One region of the Stenotrophomonas sp. Steno-Z2 genome, then DNA from elsewhere that is predicted to be linked to it. Evidence: riboswitches for the same ligand, from Rfam matches in the RefSeq annotation. Region 1 holds a riboswitch; the other holds the start of a gene.
What was found. Region 1 has a riboswitch for cobalamin ahead of metE (5-methyltetrahydropteroyltriglutamate--homocysteine S-methyltransferase). Riboswitches for the same ligand answer to the same signal wherever they lie in the genome.

Region 1 (7,608 bases):
CGCCGGTCTGCGCCGCTTCGAGCAGGTGCAGGACATAGGGGTCGTGGTAGGCCGCCCGGCCCAGCATCACGCCGTCCACATGCGCCAGCTGCGCCTGCGCGGCCTCGACCGTGGCCAGCCCGCCGTTGAGCACCACCGGCAAGGCCGGACGTTCGGCCTTGAGCCGCCACGCCCAGTCGTAGCGCAGCGGCGGGATCTCGCGGTTTTCCTTGGGCGACAGGCCCTGCAGCCAGGCGTTGCGCGCGTGCACGACGATCATCGCCGCGCCGGCCTGCACCTGGCGGTCGACGAAGGCGGCGAAGGCGTCGTAGTCGTTGTCCTCGTCCACGCCCAGCCGGCATTTCACCGTGACCGGGATGTCCACCGCCGCGGCCATCGCCGCCACGCATTCGCCCACCAGCTCCGGCTCGCGCATCAGGCAGGCGCCGAAGCGGCCGGCCTGCACGCGGTCGGACGGGCAGCCGCAGTTGAGGTTGACCTCGTCATAGCCCCAGTCGGCGGCGATGCGCGCGGCCTGCGCCAGCAGCGCCGGATCGCTGCCGCCCAGCTGCAGCGCGAGCGGGTGCTCGCTGGCGTCGAAGCCGAGCAACCGCTGGCGGTCGCCATGGATCACCGCATTGGCGTGCACCATCTCGGTATAAAGCCGCGCGCCGGGCGCGAGGATGCGGTGGAACACCCGGCAATGAGTGTCCGTCCAGTCCATCATCGGGGCGACGGACAGGCGCAGGGAGGCGGCGTAGCGCGGGTCGTGGTTCGGCTGCAAAACGGGTGGTTCCGGACGTGGAGTCGGCTTCGCCTGCGGCCTGGAATGGCGGCGCAGGGGATGCCAAGGGTAAACGAAGCGCCTGAACGGGACCGCTCCCCGGCCTTGCTGGGCGAAAATGGGCCCATGAACGCCTATGTCCTGCTCGCCTGCGCCATTGCCCTGGAAGTCGCCGCCACCTCGCTGCTCAAGGCCTCCGACGGCATGAGCCGGCTGTGGCCGACGCTGGGCTCGCTGATCGGCTACGGCCTGTGCTTCTGGCTGCTGTCGATGGTGATGAAGTCGGTGCCGACCGGCATCGCCTATGCGATCTGGTCCGGGGTGGGCATCGTGCTGATCTCGCTGATCGGCCTGGTCGTGTTCAAGCAGAAGCTCGACCTGCCGGCGCTGATCGGCATCGCGCTGATCTGCGCCGGGGTCGTGGTGATCAATGTGTTCTCGCGCTCGACCGCGCACTGAGCCCCCGCCTGCCCGATCCGCGCGGTCGCTTGACCGGCTTCGCGCGCCCGCCTATCGTGGGTGCGCCGAAGGTATCCATCGCTTCATGCGCATGAAGGGATGATTTAAACGGGAATCCGGTGAAGCGCGGCCGCAAGGCCCGCCATTCCGGAGCTGCCCCGCAGCGGTGAATGGAAACGACCGCCGTCATCGAGCACTGGGCCACGGCCCGGGAAGCGACGGCCACTAGGCGGACGCAGCCGCGTCCCTGTCCATCAGCCCGAATACCGGCCTGGGCCGGGAGGCGCGACGCCTCCTGTTTCGACCTGGCGTCTCCGCGGGGAGGCGGCCGGAACCGTCCGCGCGGCCGCGCGGCGGCGCCGTCTGCCTTCGCCGTGGAGCCCGGTTCGCCCGCGGGGGCGAAGGTCGCTGGCGGGGTGGCGGGCGGGCCGGAAGGGCCGGCGCGGCATCGCGCGGTTCCTTCGTTCCTCAATGCCCACGCAATGAGGAAAGTGCCATGACAACCGTTACCAACCTGGGGTTTCCCCGCATCGGCGCGCGCCGCGAACTCAAGCGCGCGCTGGAAAGCCACTGGCGCGGCGAGAGCGATGCCGCGCAGCTGCAGGCCACCGCCGCGGCGCTGCGCGCCCGCCACTGGCGGCTGCAGCGCGAGGCCGGCGTGGACGTGCCGCCGAGCAACGACTTCTCGCTGTACGACCATGTGCTCGACACCGCGTTCCTGTTCGACGCCATTCCCGAGCGCTATCGCGCCCTCGCCGGGCGCGACCCGCTGGCCGCGTATTTCGCGATGGCGCGCGGCCTGCAGCAACCCGGCGTCGACGTGCCCGCGCTGGAAATGACCAAGTGGTTCGACACCAACTACCACTACCTGGTGCCGGAACTGCAGGCCGGCCAGCGCTTCTGCCTGCGCGGCGACAAGCCGCTGGCCGAGTACCGCGAGGCGAAGGCGCTGGGCATCGAGACGCGGCCGGTGCTGCTGGGGCCGGTGAGCTTCCTGCTGCTGTCCAAGACCACCGACGGCAGCGAGCCGCTGGCCCTGCTCGACGCCCTGCTGCCGGTCTACACGCAGCTGCTCGACGCCCTGCAGGCGGAAGGCGCGCAGTGGGTGCAGCTGGACGAGCCGGTGCTGGTGCAGGATCTGGACGACGCCGCGCGCACCGCCTTCAAGCGCGCCTATGCCCACCTGGCCGATGGCCCGCATCCGGACATCCTGCTGGCCACCTATTTCGGCGCGCTCGAGGACAACCTCGCGCTGGCCACGGCGCTGCCGGTACAGGGCCTGCACGTGGACCTCGTGCGCGCGCCCGAGCAGCTCGACGCGGTGCTGCGCGCGCTGCCGGCCAGCCGCGTGCTGTCGCTGGGCCTGGTCGATGGCCGCAACGTCTGGCGCAACCCGCTGGATGGCGCACTGGTCCTGGCGCGCTATGCGCTGGGCCATCGCGGCGGCGAGCGGCTGTGGCTGGCGCCGTCGTGCTCGCTGCTGCACTGCCCGGTCGACCTGGCGCTGGAAAGAAAGCTCGATGCCGAACTGCGCGGCTGGCTGGCGTTCTCGCGGCAGAAGCTGGGCGAGCTGCGGCTGCTGGCCAACGCGCTGGACGGCCATGCAGGCGCCGAGGCGGCGCTGGCGCCGGCGCGCGCGGCGGCCGAATCGCGGCGCCGCTCGCCGCGCGTGCACAATGCCGCGGTCAAGGCACGCACGGCCGCGCTCACCGCCGCCGATGCCCGCCGCGCCACGCCGCATGCGCGCCGCCTGCCGCTGCAGGCCGCGGCGCTGCGACTGCCGCCCTTCCCCACCACCACCATCGGCTCGTTCCCGCAGACGCCGGAAGTGCGCGAAGCCCGCGCACGCCACCGCGCGGGCAGGCTCGCCGACGCCGACTACGAGGCCTTCCTCGCCACGCAGACCGAACGCTGCGTGCGCGCGCAGGAGCGGATCGGGCTGGACGTGCTGGTGCACGGCGAGTTCGAGCGCAACGACATGGTCGAGTACTTCGGCGAGCAGCTCGATGGCTTCGCCTTCACCGGCAACGGCTGGGTGCAGAGCTACGGCTCGCGCTGCGTGAAGCCGCCGGTGATCTACGGCGACGTCAGCCGCCCCGCGCCGATGACGGTGCGCTGGTCGCGCTACGCGCAGTCGCTGACCGACAGGCCGATGAAGGGCATGCTCACCGGGCCGGTGACGGTGCTGCAGTGGTCGTTCGTGCGCGACGACCAGGAGCGCGCGCAGACCTGCCGGCAGATCGCGCTGGCGCTGCGCGACGAGGTCGCCGACCTGGAAGCGGCCGGCATCCGCGCCATCCAGATCGACGAGCCGGCGCTGCGCGAGGGCCTGCCGCTGCGCCGCGCGCAGCGGCCGCATTACCTGGCATGGGCGGTGGAGGCGTTCGGCATCGCCGCCAGCGGCGTGGCCGACGCCACCCAGATCCATACCCACATGTGCTACGCGCAGTTCAACGACATCATCGATTCGGTGGCGGCGCTGGACGCGGACGTGATCTCGATCGAGACCTCGCGCTCGCGCATGGAGCTGCTGGATGCGTTCGCGCGCTTCGACTATCCCAACCAGGTCGGCCCCGGCGTGTACGACATCCACTCCCCGCGCGTGCCCGACCGCGCGGAGATGGTGGAGCTGCTGCGCCGGGCCGCCACGGTGCTGCCGGCGGGGAAGTTGTGGGTGAACCCGGACTGCGGCCTGAAGACCCGCGGCTGGCCGGAAACGCGCGCGGCGCTGGAGGCGATGGTGGAAGCGGCGCAGGTGCTGCGCGGCGAGTTCGCGGCCGCCTGAGGAACACCCGGAGGCCCGGCAACGGGCCTCCAGGGTCAGCTGACGGCCAGTCCGGGCAGTTCCACCGAGACCACGCCCTCGACCCGGCCCAGCTGTTCGGCCTTGGCCAGCAGCTGTCCGCGCGGCAGTGGCGGGTCGCAGTCGATATCGACGATGTCGTTGTCCTGCTCGCGCGGGCGCAGGGTGATGCGCTTCACCGGCAGGCCGGCGTCGCTGGCCGCCGCTTCGACACGCGCCAGCGGCGTGCCCACCGCCACGCGCAGGCGCAGCCGGCCGCTGCGCGCGCGGCGGCGCAGGTAGCGCTGTTCCAGCGGCTTGAGCAGCGCCAGGATCGCCCACATCAGCACCGTCGCCATGATCGCCGCCGCGTACAGGCCGGCACCCGCGGCCAGCCCCACCGACGCCACCGCCCACAGCCCGGCCGCCGTGGTCAGGCCGCGGATCACCTGCTCGCGCTGCAGGAACAGGATGGTGCCGGCGCCGAGGAAGCCGACCCCGCTGACCACCTGCGCGGCGATGCGCGAGGGATCGAGCTGGATGTTCGGGTGCCCCAGCACGTCGAAGAAGCCGAACGCGGACACGATGATGGCCAGCGCCGAGCCCACGCAGACCAGCATGTGCGTGCGCAGCCCCGCCGCCCATTCCAGGCGCCCGCGGTTGATGCCGATCACCGCGCCGAGCAGGGCCGCCAGCAGCAGCCGCAGGCCGAGTTCCCACCACTGGATCATTGCCGCCTCCCTATCGCGTGCCGTTGCCGCAGTGTAGGCCGATGCGCGCGCCACGCCGCATCGCGCCGCGAGCGCTGCGGACCGGCGCCGGCCGGCACGGCGTTAAACTCCAGGGCTCCCCCGCACCGGAACCTGCGATGTACGGCAATGACACAGCCCTGCTGGTGATCGACCTGCAACCCGATTTCATGCCCGGCGGCGCGCTGCCCTGCCACCAGGGCGACGCCATCGTGCCGGGCATCGCCGCGCTGCTGGCGCAGCGCCGCTACGCGACCGTGGTCGCCACCCAGGACTGGCACCCGGCCGACCATGCCTCGTTCGCCAGCCAGCATGCCGGGCGCCGGCCGTTCGAGTCGATCGAGCTGCACGGCCATGCGCAGACGCTGTGGCCGGACCACTGCGTGCAGGGCAGCGCGGGCGCGGCGCTGCACCCGCAGGTGGACTGGAACAGCGCCGACCTGGTCCTGCGCAAGGGCAACGACCGCCAGGTGGATTCGTACAGCGCCTTCCGCGAGAACTTCGGCCCGCAGGGCGACCGCCCGGCCACCGGCCTGGCCGGCTGGCTGCACGAGCGCGGCATCGCCGAGGTGCACGTATGCGGGCTGGCGCGCGACTACTGCGTGCTGTGGAGCGCGCAGGACGCGGCCATCAGCGGCTTCCGCGTGCGCTTCCTGTGGGAGCTGACGCGGCCGGTGTCGGCGGACAACGACGAAGCCACGCGCATCGCGCTGGTCGAAGCCGGGATCGCCATCGAGAAGTGAGCGCGCCGCTCAGCGGAACACCACCGTGCGGTGGCCATTGAGCAGGATGCGGTGTTCGACGTGGCGGCGCACCGCGCGCGCCAGCACCAGCGATTCGGTGTCGCTGCCCAGCCGCACCAGGTCGCGCGGCGTCATGGCGTGGTCCACGCGGGCGACGTCCTGCTCGATGATCGGGCCTTCGTCCAGGTCGCAGGTGACGTAGTGCGCGGTGGCGCCGATGATCTTGACCCCGCGCGCGTGCGCCTGGTGGTAGGGCTGGGCGCCCTTGAAGCTGGGCAGGAAGCTGTGGTGGATGTTGATCGCGCGCCCGGCCAGGGCCTGGCACAACTGTGGCGACAGGATCTGCATGTAGCGCGCCAGCACCACCAGGTCGATGCGTTCGCGCTCGACCAGGTCGAGGATCTGCCGCTCCTGCTGCGCGCGGTTGTCCGCGTTCACCGGCAGATGGTGGAAAGGAACCCCGTAGGAACCGGCCAGCGCGGCGAAATCGTCGTGGTTGGAGGCCACCGCGGCGATGTCCACCTTCAGCTGCCGGCTGTGCGCGCGGAACAGCAGGTCGTTCAGGCAGTGGCCCTGCCTGCTGACCAGCACCAGCAGCCGCGCGCGGCGACGCGCATCGTGCAGCTGCCAGTCCATCGCGAATTCCGCGCCCAGCCGCTGCAGGCGCTCACGCACGGCGGGCTCCTCCGCGGCCACCGCCATGTCGAAGTGCACGCGCAGGAAGAAGCGGCCGCTCTCCTCGTCGCCGAACTGCTGGGCGTCGAGGATGTTGCAGCCGGCCTCGAACAGCAGGCCGGAAACGCGGTAGACGATGCCGGTACGGTCCGGGCAGGAAAGCGTGAGGATGTAGTCGGGGCGCATCGGCGGAGTCTAGCGACGCGCGAAATTTTCCGGGGAAACCTTTGCCGCCACGGCGACCGTAGGAGCGGCTTCAGCCGCGAAAGGGGCTTTGCCGATGAAACCCCGGACGCGTGGACGTATCCCGGGAACGCCGCGTTCGCGGCTGAAGCCGCTCCTACGGAGGTGTTGGCTACTGGAACAGGTCGCGCAGGCCGTGCGGCTGGCAGCGCAGGTACTGCGGCGCGGCCTGCACCTGCGCGCCGAGTTCGGCGGCCGCGTGCCAGGGCCAGCGCGGGTCGTAGAGGATGCCGCGGGCGATGCCGATGGCATCGGCGTGGCCTTCGGCGAGGATGGTTTCGGCCTGGCGCGGCTCGGTGATCAGGCCCACCGCGATCACCGGGGTGGCGACCTGCGCCTTGATCGCGCTGGCCAGCGACACCTGGTAGCCCGGTCCGACCGGGATGCGCTGGCGCGGGTCCAGCCCGCCGCTGGAGACGTGGATGAAATCGCTGCCGCGCGCTTCCAGCGCCCTGGCCACGGCGATGCTCTGCGCCACGTCCCAGCCGCCGTCCACCCAGTCGGTGGCGGAGATGCGCACGCCCACCGCGACGCCGGCCGGCACCGCCGCCCGCACCGCGTCGAACACGCGCAGCAGCAGGCGCATGCGGTTCTCCAGCGCGCCGCCGTACGCGTCGTCGCGGCGGTTGCTCAGCGGCGACAGGAACTGGTGCAGCAGGTAGCCGTGCGCGGCATGGATTTCGATCAGCTCCAGCCCCAGCCGCGCCGCGCGCCGCGCGGCGGCGGCGAACGCCTCCACCACCGCGTCGATGCCGGCCGCGTCCAGCGCCTGCGGGACCGGATCGCCGTCGTTGAACGGCAGCGCCGACGGCGCCACCACCTGCCAGCCATGCGCCTGTCCAGGCGCGATGGCGCCACCGCCATCCCAGGGCCGCGCGGTGGACGCCTTGCGCCCGGCATGGGCGAGCTGGATGCCGATGGGCATCTTCGACCAGCGCCGCACCGAGGCCAGCACCTCGCCCAGCGCCGCTTCGGTGGCGTCGTCCCACAGGCCGAGGTCGGCCCAGCTGATGCGGCCGCGCGCTTCCACCGCGGTGGCTTCCAGGATCATCAATCCGGCGCCGGACTGCGACAGCGTGCCCAGGTGCTGGGCGTGCCAGCTGGTGGCGCGGCCTTCATCGGCCGAGTACTGGCACATCGGCGCGATGACGATGCGGTTGGAAAGCGACAGCGGGCCGAGCGACAGCGGCGAGA
Region 2 (7,608 bases), on a different contig from region 1:
TCAACCTGCTCTATTCGCTGGAGGGCGCGCTGGTCGGCTGCCACTGGCAGGAAGTGCCGGAGGCACGCCGCCAGCAGCTGGTCGCCGAATACGAGGTCGCCGCCGGCGGACTGGTTGCCCCCCGCGCGGGGCAACAGGCCGGGCCGGTGCTGGAAACCCGCATGCAGCCCGATGACGCCGACGACAGCGGCGACGATGTCGCGGAGATCCGCTTCGGCGACAGCTGAAGCCCTCGCCTGCCTGCAGGCGCGCACCGCGGCGCTGAAGTCCGCCCCTGTGCGGTCCGCTTCTAGAGGTTGCCCAGCAGCACCAGCGACAGCAGCAGCAGGCTTTCGGTGACTTCGATGCTGGCGCCCAGGCAGTCGCCGGAGATGCCGCCCAGCTTTTTCCGCCACCAGGCCGCGACCAGCGGCACCAGCAGCAGCGCGAGCAGCAGCGGCCAGGCGGCGAAAGCGCTGACCGCCGCCAGCAGCAGCGCCCACAGCCACATCGCACGCGGGCCCAGCTGCCAGGAGAAGCGCTCGGCCATGCCCGCGCCATGCAGCGACGGCAGCCTCTGGCTCCACCACAGCGTGCCCCAGCGCGCCCAGGCCGGTACCAGCACGATGCCGGACCACAGCGGGCTGGCGGCCAGCTCGGTCAGCAGCACGAACTTGAGCAGCAGCTGCATCACCAGGGTGACCACGCCGAACACGCCCATGCGCGGGTCCTTGAGCACCTCGAGGAAACGCTGCGGGTCGCGGTGCGCGGCGCCGAAGGCGTCGGCCACGTCGCCCAGCCCGTCCAGGTGCAGCGCGCCGGTCACCCACACCCACAGCAGCAGGGTGAGCACACCGGCCAGCCACGGCCGGTCGGCGACCAGGAACAGCGGCATGGCCAGCAGCGCGCCGATGATCGCGCCGACCAGCGGGTTGTAGACCGCCGCGCGGCTGAGGTCGTCGTCGCGGAAATCCTCCACCTGCGGCGTCGGCAGCCGGGTCAGGAACTGGATGGCCAGGATCAGTCCGCGCAGGCTCATGGCTGGCACAGCTCCAGCAGCTCGCCCCACAGCTGGCCATCGTCGCCGCGCTCCACGCGCAGGCGCACGCGGGTGCCGTAGTCGATGCGCATGGCCCACAGCGCGGCCAGCGGCATGCCGCACACGCGCGACACCGCCAGCCGCAGCACGCCGGCATGGCTGACCACCAGCACCGGCCCGGCCTCGTCCCCGTCGTCATCCTCGTCGAGCAGCCGCTGCAGCTGCGCCTCGATGCGCGCCTGGAACTGCTGCCAGCTCTCGCCGTTGGGCGGCACCACCGCGTGCGGCGCGTCGTAGAGCCCGGCCAGCAGCTCGGCGGGGATCTCGTCGTAATGGCGGCCGTCCCAGTCGCCGAAATCCAGCTCGGCCCAGTCCGGGTGGATCTCGCAGAACAGCTCGCGGCCGGCCAGCAGCGCGGTGGCGGTATCCAGCGCGCGGCGTCGCGGCGAGGCGATCGCCCGGCTCCACTGGCCGCCGCCATGGCGGCGCAGCAGCGCGTCCATGGCGCCGTCGAGCAGCGGCGGATCGGTGCGGCCGTCCAGGTGGCCCTGGCGGCCGGTGGAGGCATGGCGCATCAGGTCCAGGATCACGGCGCGGCGCTCCGGTTGGCGACGGCCGCCTCGGCGAAGGTCGCCATGCCGTTGTGCAGCGCGCAGGCCAGGCGCAGCAGCGGCAGGGCCAGCGCGGCGCCGGAGCCTTCGCCCAGGCGCAGGTCCAGCTGCAGCAGCGGTTCGGCCTGCAGGCTGCCGAGCACGAGCGCATGGCCGCGCTCGGCGGAACGGTGCGAGAACAGCAGCCACGGCCGCAGCGACGGGTTGATGCGCAGCGCGGCCAGCGCCGCGGCCGAGACGATGAAGCCGTCCACCAGCACCGGCACGCCGCGCTGGGCGGCGGCGATCATGGCCGCGGCCAGTGCGGCGATCTCCAGCCCGCCGACGCGGCACAGGGCCTCGCGGCCGGGATCGGCGGCGGCGGCGATCGCCTCGCCGTGCAGGGCCAGCGCGCGTGCCGTCACGGCCTGCTTGTGGGCGATGCGCGCCGCATCCAGGCCGGTGCCGGCACCGACCAGTTCGGCCAGCGGCAACGGCCCGAGCGCCGCGGCCAGCGCGCTGGCCGAGGTGGTGTTGCCGATGCCCATCTCGCCGAGCAGCAGCAGGTCGGCGCCGTCGCCGCAGGCGCTGTCCGCCGCGCGTCTGCCTGCGCCGAACGCGGCGTCGAGATCGGCCGCGGTCATTGCCGGTCCAGCGCTGAAATCGTCGGTGCCGCGGCGCGGCTTGTCGCAGGTCACGCCCGCGACCGGGGCGTCGGCCAGGCTGCCCACGTCCCAGACATGCAGCGGCAACCCGAGTTCGCGCGCCAGCACGGCGATGGCGGCGCCGCCGGCAGCGAAGTTGCGCAGCATCTGTACCGTCACTTCCGCCGGATAGGCCGACACGCCCTGCGCGGCGATGCCGTGGTCGCCGGCGAACACCAGCACCGGCACCTGCGCGGCCTGCGGCTGCTCGCGGCCCTGCAGCGCGGCCAGTTCGATGGCCAGGGTTTCCAGGCGCCCCAGCGCGCCCTCGGGTTTGGTCAGTTGCCGCTGGCGGGCGATGGCGTGCTGCCGGTGCGCCTGCGAAGGCGCCGGGCAGGGCCGGGTGAACCATGGGTCTGTCACGTGTGTTCCGATACCGCGTTGCAATCGCGCATTGTAGGGCGCGGGCCGCTTCCACGATGTGCCGCGCTGGCCACCAGCGGGCATGCCGGGCGCCGGAGCGGGCGATGGCATAGAATGCGCGCACTTTCGGGTGACCGGCCGGACTCGCTCCGGCCGGTTGAAACGGGAAGCCGGTGCCGCGCCTGCCAGGGATGCTCCCTGCCCGCGCCATTCCGGCGCTGCCCCCGCAACGGTAAGCAGGACAAGGCCAGGCATACCGCCACTGTGCATCCATCGCACGGGAAGGCGCCTGGACGGAAGCGTCGATGCGCTTCGCCTGCGAGCCCGGAGACCGGCCCGGAAGCCGACTGGTTGCGATGCGGAGGGCATGGCGGCGGCAGGGACGCCGTGCGCGCGCTCCGTCGCATCCCCTTCTCCTGGCAGCCCCCACCGTCCGTCCGCGCGGGAGCGCGCGGATCCAGGAGTTCCCATGAAACTGCCGTACCACACCCTTTCCCTCGCCCTGGCGCTCGCGCTGCCGGGCATCGCCGCCGCCGAACAGGCGCCCACCGAACTCGACGACGTCGTGGTCACCGCCACCCGCACGCCGGTCTCCATCGCCGACAGCGTGGTGCCGGTGCAGGTGATCGACCGCGAGCAGATCGACCGCAGCCAGGCCGGTTCGCTACTGGACCTGCTGCGCGGCCGCGCCGGCCTGGACTTCGCCAACCAGGGCGGCCCCGGCAAGATCACCTCGCTGTTCATGCGCGGCACCGCGTCCAACCAGGTGCTGGTGCTGGTCGACGGCGTTCGCATCGGCGCGGCCACCAACGGCATGCCGGCGCTGCAGGACCTGCCCATCGACCAGATCGAGCGCGTGGAGATCGTGCGCGGGCCGCGTTCGAGCCTGTACGGCTCCGAGGCGATCGGCGGCGTGATCCAGATCTTCACCCGCAATGCCGGCAAGGGCCTGCAGCAGAACCTGGCGCTGACCGCCGGCAGCCACAACCTGCGCCAGGCCAGCGCCGGTTTCAGCAACCGCGGCGAGCGCGGCTGGGTGTCGGCGCAGGGCGCCTGGCAGAAGACCGACGGCATCAACGCCTGCAACGGCTCGGCCGCGCTGTTCCAGGGCTGCTATGTCGACGAGCCCGACCGCGACGGCTACCGCAACACCTCGCTCAACGTGCGCGGCGGCTATGCGCTGACGCAGACCCTGAGCGTGGAAGGCCACGTGCTCGATGCCGCCAGCCGCAACGAGTACGACGGCAGCCTCTACAGCGGCAACGAGGCCGACAACCACCAGCAGGTCTACGGCGGCAAGCTGCTGTGGGCGCCGGGCGAGGCGTTCCGCCTGTCCGCCCAGGTCGGCCGCAACAACGACCAGGCCGACAGCTACTACGTCCAGGACGGCCAGCGCAGCTTCGTTTCCACCTTCGACACGCGCCGCGACAGCGCCAGCGTGCAGGGCGACTTCCTGTTCGCCGAGGGCCAGCAGCTGAGCGCCGGCGCCGACTGGCAGAAGGACGAGATCACCAGCACCACGGCCTACGCGATCGACAGCCGCGACAACACCGGCGTGTTCGTCGAATACCAGGGCCGCTTCGGCGCGCACGCGCTGCAGGCCAGCGTGCGCAACGACGACAACGAACAGTTCGGCAACCACACCACCGGCAGCCTCGGCTACGGCTTCGCCTTCGGCAATGGCCTGCGCCTGACCGCCAGCGCCGGCACCGGCTTCAAGGCACCGACCTTCAACGACCTGTACTACCCGTGGTCGAGCAATCCGGCGCTGAAGCCGGAAGAATCCAAGAGCGTCAACGTCGGCATCGCGCAGTACGCCGATGGCTGGAACTGGACCTTCAACGCCTACGAGACCCGCATCGACCAGCTGATCGCGCTGGACAGCACCTACACGCCGTACAACATCGCCAGGGCGCGCATCCGCGGCGCCGAACTGACCGGCTTCGTATCGCTGGCCGGGTTCGACATCAACGCCCAGGCCAGCTTCACCGATCCGCGCGACCACACCAGCGGCGCGACCAGCTACGACAACTGGCTGCCGCGTCGCGCCCGCACCAGCGGCCGCCTCGACGTGGACCGCGGCTTCGGCCCGCTGCGCGTGGGCGTGACCGCCAGCGCCACCGGCCACCGCTTCGACAACGCCGCCAACAGCCTGCGCCTGGCCGGTTACGGCACGGTGGACCTGCGCGTGGAATACGCCATCAACGAGGCCTGGAGCCTGCAGGCCAGGGCGGCCAACGTGTTCGACCGCGCGTACGAAACCGTGGCCTGGTACAACCAGCCCGGCCGCGAATACCAGCTGACCCTGCGCTACCGCTCGCTCTGAAACCAGCTGGACGAGCAGGCCCCCGACGCCCCGGCTTGCATGCCGGGGCGTTGCTTTGTGCAGCGGGACCGCGCACCGCGCCGGGCCCTTCGCTAATCGTCAACCGCCAGCGACAGCAGCGCAGGTGCGATCGCGGCGTCCAGGGTCTGCCCATGGCCCAGGCCCGGCAACCGCAGGCGCTGCACTTCCATGCCGGGCAGTTCGGCGAGCACCGCGTCCAGCCTTCGGCCGGCCTCGGCATTGCCCGCACCACGACCACCCGGGCCGACCGGGCCATCGCGGCTGGATGCGGCCGGCGCGCCGCGCACCAGCAACAGCCGTGCCGGCAGGGAAGGAGACCGACGCGCGGCGCGCTCCAGTTCGCCGACGACGAAACCTTCGCCCCACCACAACGACGGATCGACCGCGACGTAATCGGTGAAGGCACCCGGGCGCGCGGCGAGCGCATGCAGCGCGAACAGCCCGCCATAGGAATGGCCCCACAGCATCCGGCGGCCCTCGTCGAGGACCACACGCTGCCGCACCGCCGGCAGGATCCGCTCGGCGATCAGCGCGAGGAATGCATCGGCGCCACCGCTGCGGCGGCCGTTGCCGCTCGCGTCGAACTCCTCGCCGTCTCCCCCGCCACGCCGTGGCGTGTAGTCCCATGTGCGTGCCGGGCCATCGATGCGCAGGTCATTGTCGTGGGCAACGAGCACCAGCACCGGCGGCCGTGCGCTGGCCGCCAGTTGCTCCAGCAGCGGCGCCTCCAGCGCCATCAGCACCGCGTTGCCGTCCAGCATGCAGGCTACCGGGAAGCCACGCGCCGGCACCGCGCCGGCCGGTATTGCCAGATGCACGCGGTAGTGGCGCTGCCCATCGGCCGAAGCGACGGACAGCCGCTCGAAGCGATAGCCGTGCAGCCGCGCGTCGGCCACGGTCCGGCCGACGCGCGCGCCGGGGTCGGGCTGCGCACCTGCCGGGGCGGCGACCGGCAGCGCGACGAGAAGCAGCATCGCGCGCGCGATCCAGCCGACCGCCCGAACCGTCCTGCCCATCAGAAGCCGACCGTCAGGTTCACCCAGAAGCTGCGGCCGGGTTCGTTGTAGGTCGCCGCGCCTGCCCCGCTGGCGCTGGTGCTGGTGGTGCCTTCGCGGAACAGGCGCTTGTCGAACAGATTGGCCACGCCCGCGCCCAACCGCACGTCGGGGGTGACCCGGTACTGCCCGCTGAGGCTCCACAGATCGTAGGCACCGCGCGTATCCGGCGGCAGCGGCGCACCGGTGGTGCTGGACTGCGTGGCGGCTTCCTGCCTGCCATAGAAGGTGCCGGTGAGCAGGAACGACCAGCGCGGGCCCGGCTGCCAGTCCAGGAAGGTGTTGACGGTATAGCGCGGGATGATCGACAGCGGCTGGCCGCTGGCCTTGTCCTCGTTCTCGATCATCCAGGTGACATTGGTATTCCACGACAGCACGTCGCCGCCGGCCAGCAGCGGCACCTTCAGGTTGCCCTCCATGCCGCGGATGACCGCGCGCGGCGCATTGCTCCACTGGAACACCTGGCCCTTCGTATCATGGGTCAGGCCGATGCGCTCCTGGCCGGCGACGATCTTGTCCTTGTAGTCGTTGTGGAAATAGGTCAACGACGCATGCCAGCCGCCGTCCGGCGCCCACTCGATGCCGATTTCCTTGTTGACGCTGGTTTCCGGATCGAGACCGGCGTTGCCCATCACGTAGCAGCCCGAGCCCATGTTCGGACTGAGTACCGGGCAGCCGTTGCCGCGGGTGTAGTACAGGTAGTTCGGGTTTGCCTGGTACAGGTTGGGTGCCTTGAACGCACGCGCGATGCCGCCCTTCACCGCCCAGTCCTGGGCCAGCTTGAACTGTACGTTGAGGCTGGGGCTCCAGTTGTTGCCGAACTGCGAGTGGTGGTCGAAACGCACGCCCGGCGTGACGGTCCAGCGCTCGCCCAGGTACAGGTTGTCCTCGGCATAGAGCGCGGCGAACTGCTGGTCGCTCCTGCCCGGGCGGCCTTCGCCCACGCCGGGGATGCCACCGCCGCTGCCCGCACTCTGGGTCATCGAGTACGGGTCGTCCAGGCGCATGTCGCGGTATTCGAAACCGAGCGTGGCGACCTGCTCGATGCCGCCCCAGGCCAGCGGCAGGTTGATCTCGCCATCGACGCGGGTGGAGGCCAGTTCCGAGGTGGAGAAGGTCGCGCCTGCGTTGATCGAGCCTTCCGGGCCACCGGCCAGGCCTTCGTCCAGCCGGGTATTGTCGGTGTGGTCGTAGGCGGCACTGAGCCGCGACGTGCCCCAGTCGTAGCTGCCACGGTGGGTCAGCCCGAACGCGCGCCGCAGCATGATGTTGGTCTCCGCGCCGTACAGGTCGTTCAGCCGCTGGAAGCCATCGCCGGCGACGCCGCGTTCGCCGGAGTAGATGTTGCCCTGGCGGCTGACGCTGGCATCCAGCTCCAGCACGTGCGCGTCGTTGATGTCGTAGCGCAGCAGGCCGCTGATGTCGCGGTTGCGCACGCCCTCGCGCCCCGCCGGCGGGGTCACGCCGGTGGCGAAATCCTGGTTGAGGTACAGCGAATCGGCATCGGTCTTGCCCACGTTGCCATACAGCC

Region 2: another riboswitch for cobalamin. It lies ahead of btuB (TonB-dependent vitamin B12 receptor); the one in region 1 lies ahead of metE (5-methyltetrahydropteroyltriglutamate--homocysteine S-methyltransferase).

The regions. Positions count from the first base shown of each region.
Region 1 is NZ_JBWJOY010000001.1:720,675-728,282, forward strand. Features, by position in the region: gene dusA (tRNA dihydrouridine(20/20a) synthase DusA) at 1-763, opposite strand, end outside; gene AC06FP_RS03240 (SMR family transporter) at 890-1,222, shown strand; cobalamin riboswitch at 1,275-1,511, shown strand; gene metE (5-methyltetrahydropteroyltriglutamate--homocysteine S-methyltransferase) at 1,719-4,007, shown strand; gene AC06FP_RS03250 (MgtC/SapB family protein) at 4,043-4,735, opposite strand; gene pncA (bifunctional nicotinamidase/pyrazinamidase) at 4,873-5,496, shown strand; gene purU (formyltetrahydrofolate deformylase) at 5,506-6,357, opposite strand; gene AC06FP_RS03265 (NADH:flavin oxidoreductase/NADH oxidase) at 6,527-7,608, opposite strand, start outside.
Region 2 is NZ_JBWJOY010000003.1:277,805-285,412, forward strand. Features, by position in the region: gene AC06FP_RS10645 (TfoX/Sxy family protein) at 1-227, shown strand, start outside; gene cobS (adenosylcobinamide-GDP ribazoletransferase) at 290-1,018, opposite strand; gene AC06FP_RS10655 (histidine phosphatase family protein) at 1,015-1,608, opposite strand; gene cobT (nicotinate-nucleotide--dimethylbenzimidazole phosphoribosyltransferase) at 1,605-2,675, opposite strand; cobalamin riboswitch at 2,787-3,029, shown strand; gene btuB (TonB-dependent vitamin B12 receptor) at 3,145-5,001, shown strand; gene AC06FP_RS10670 (alpha/beta hydrolase) at 5,094-6,038, opposite strand; gene AC06FP_RS10675 (TonB-dependent siderophore receptor) at 6,038-7,608, opposite strand, start outside.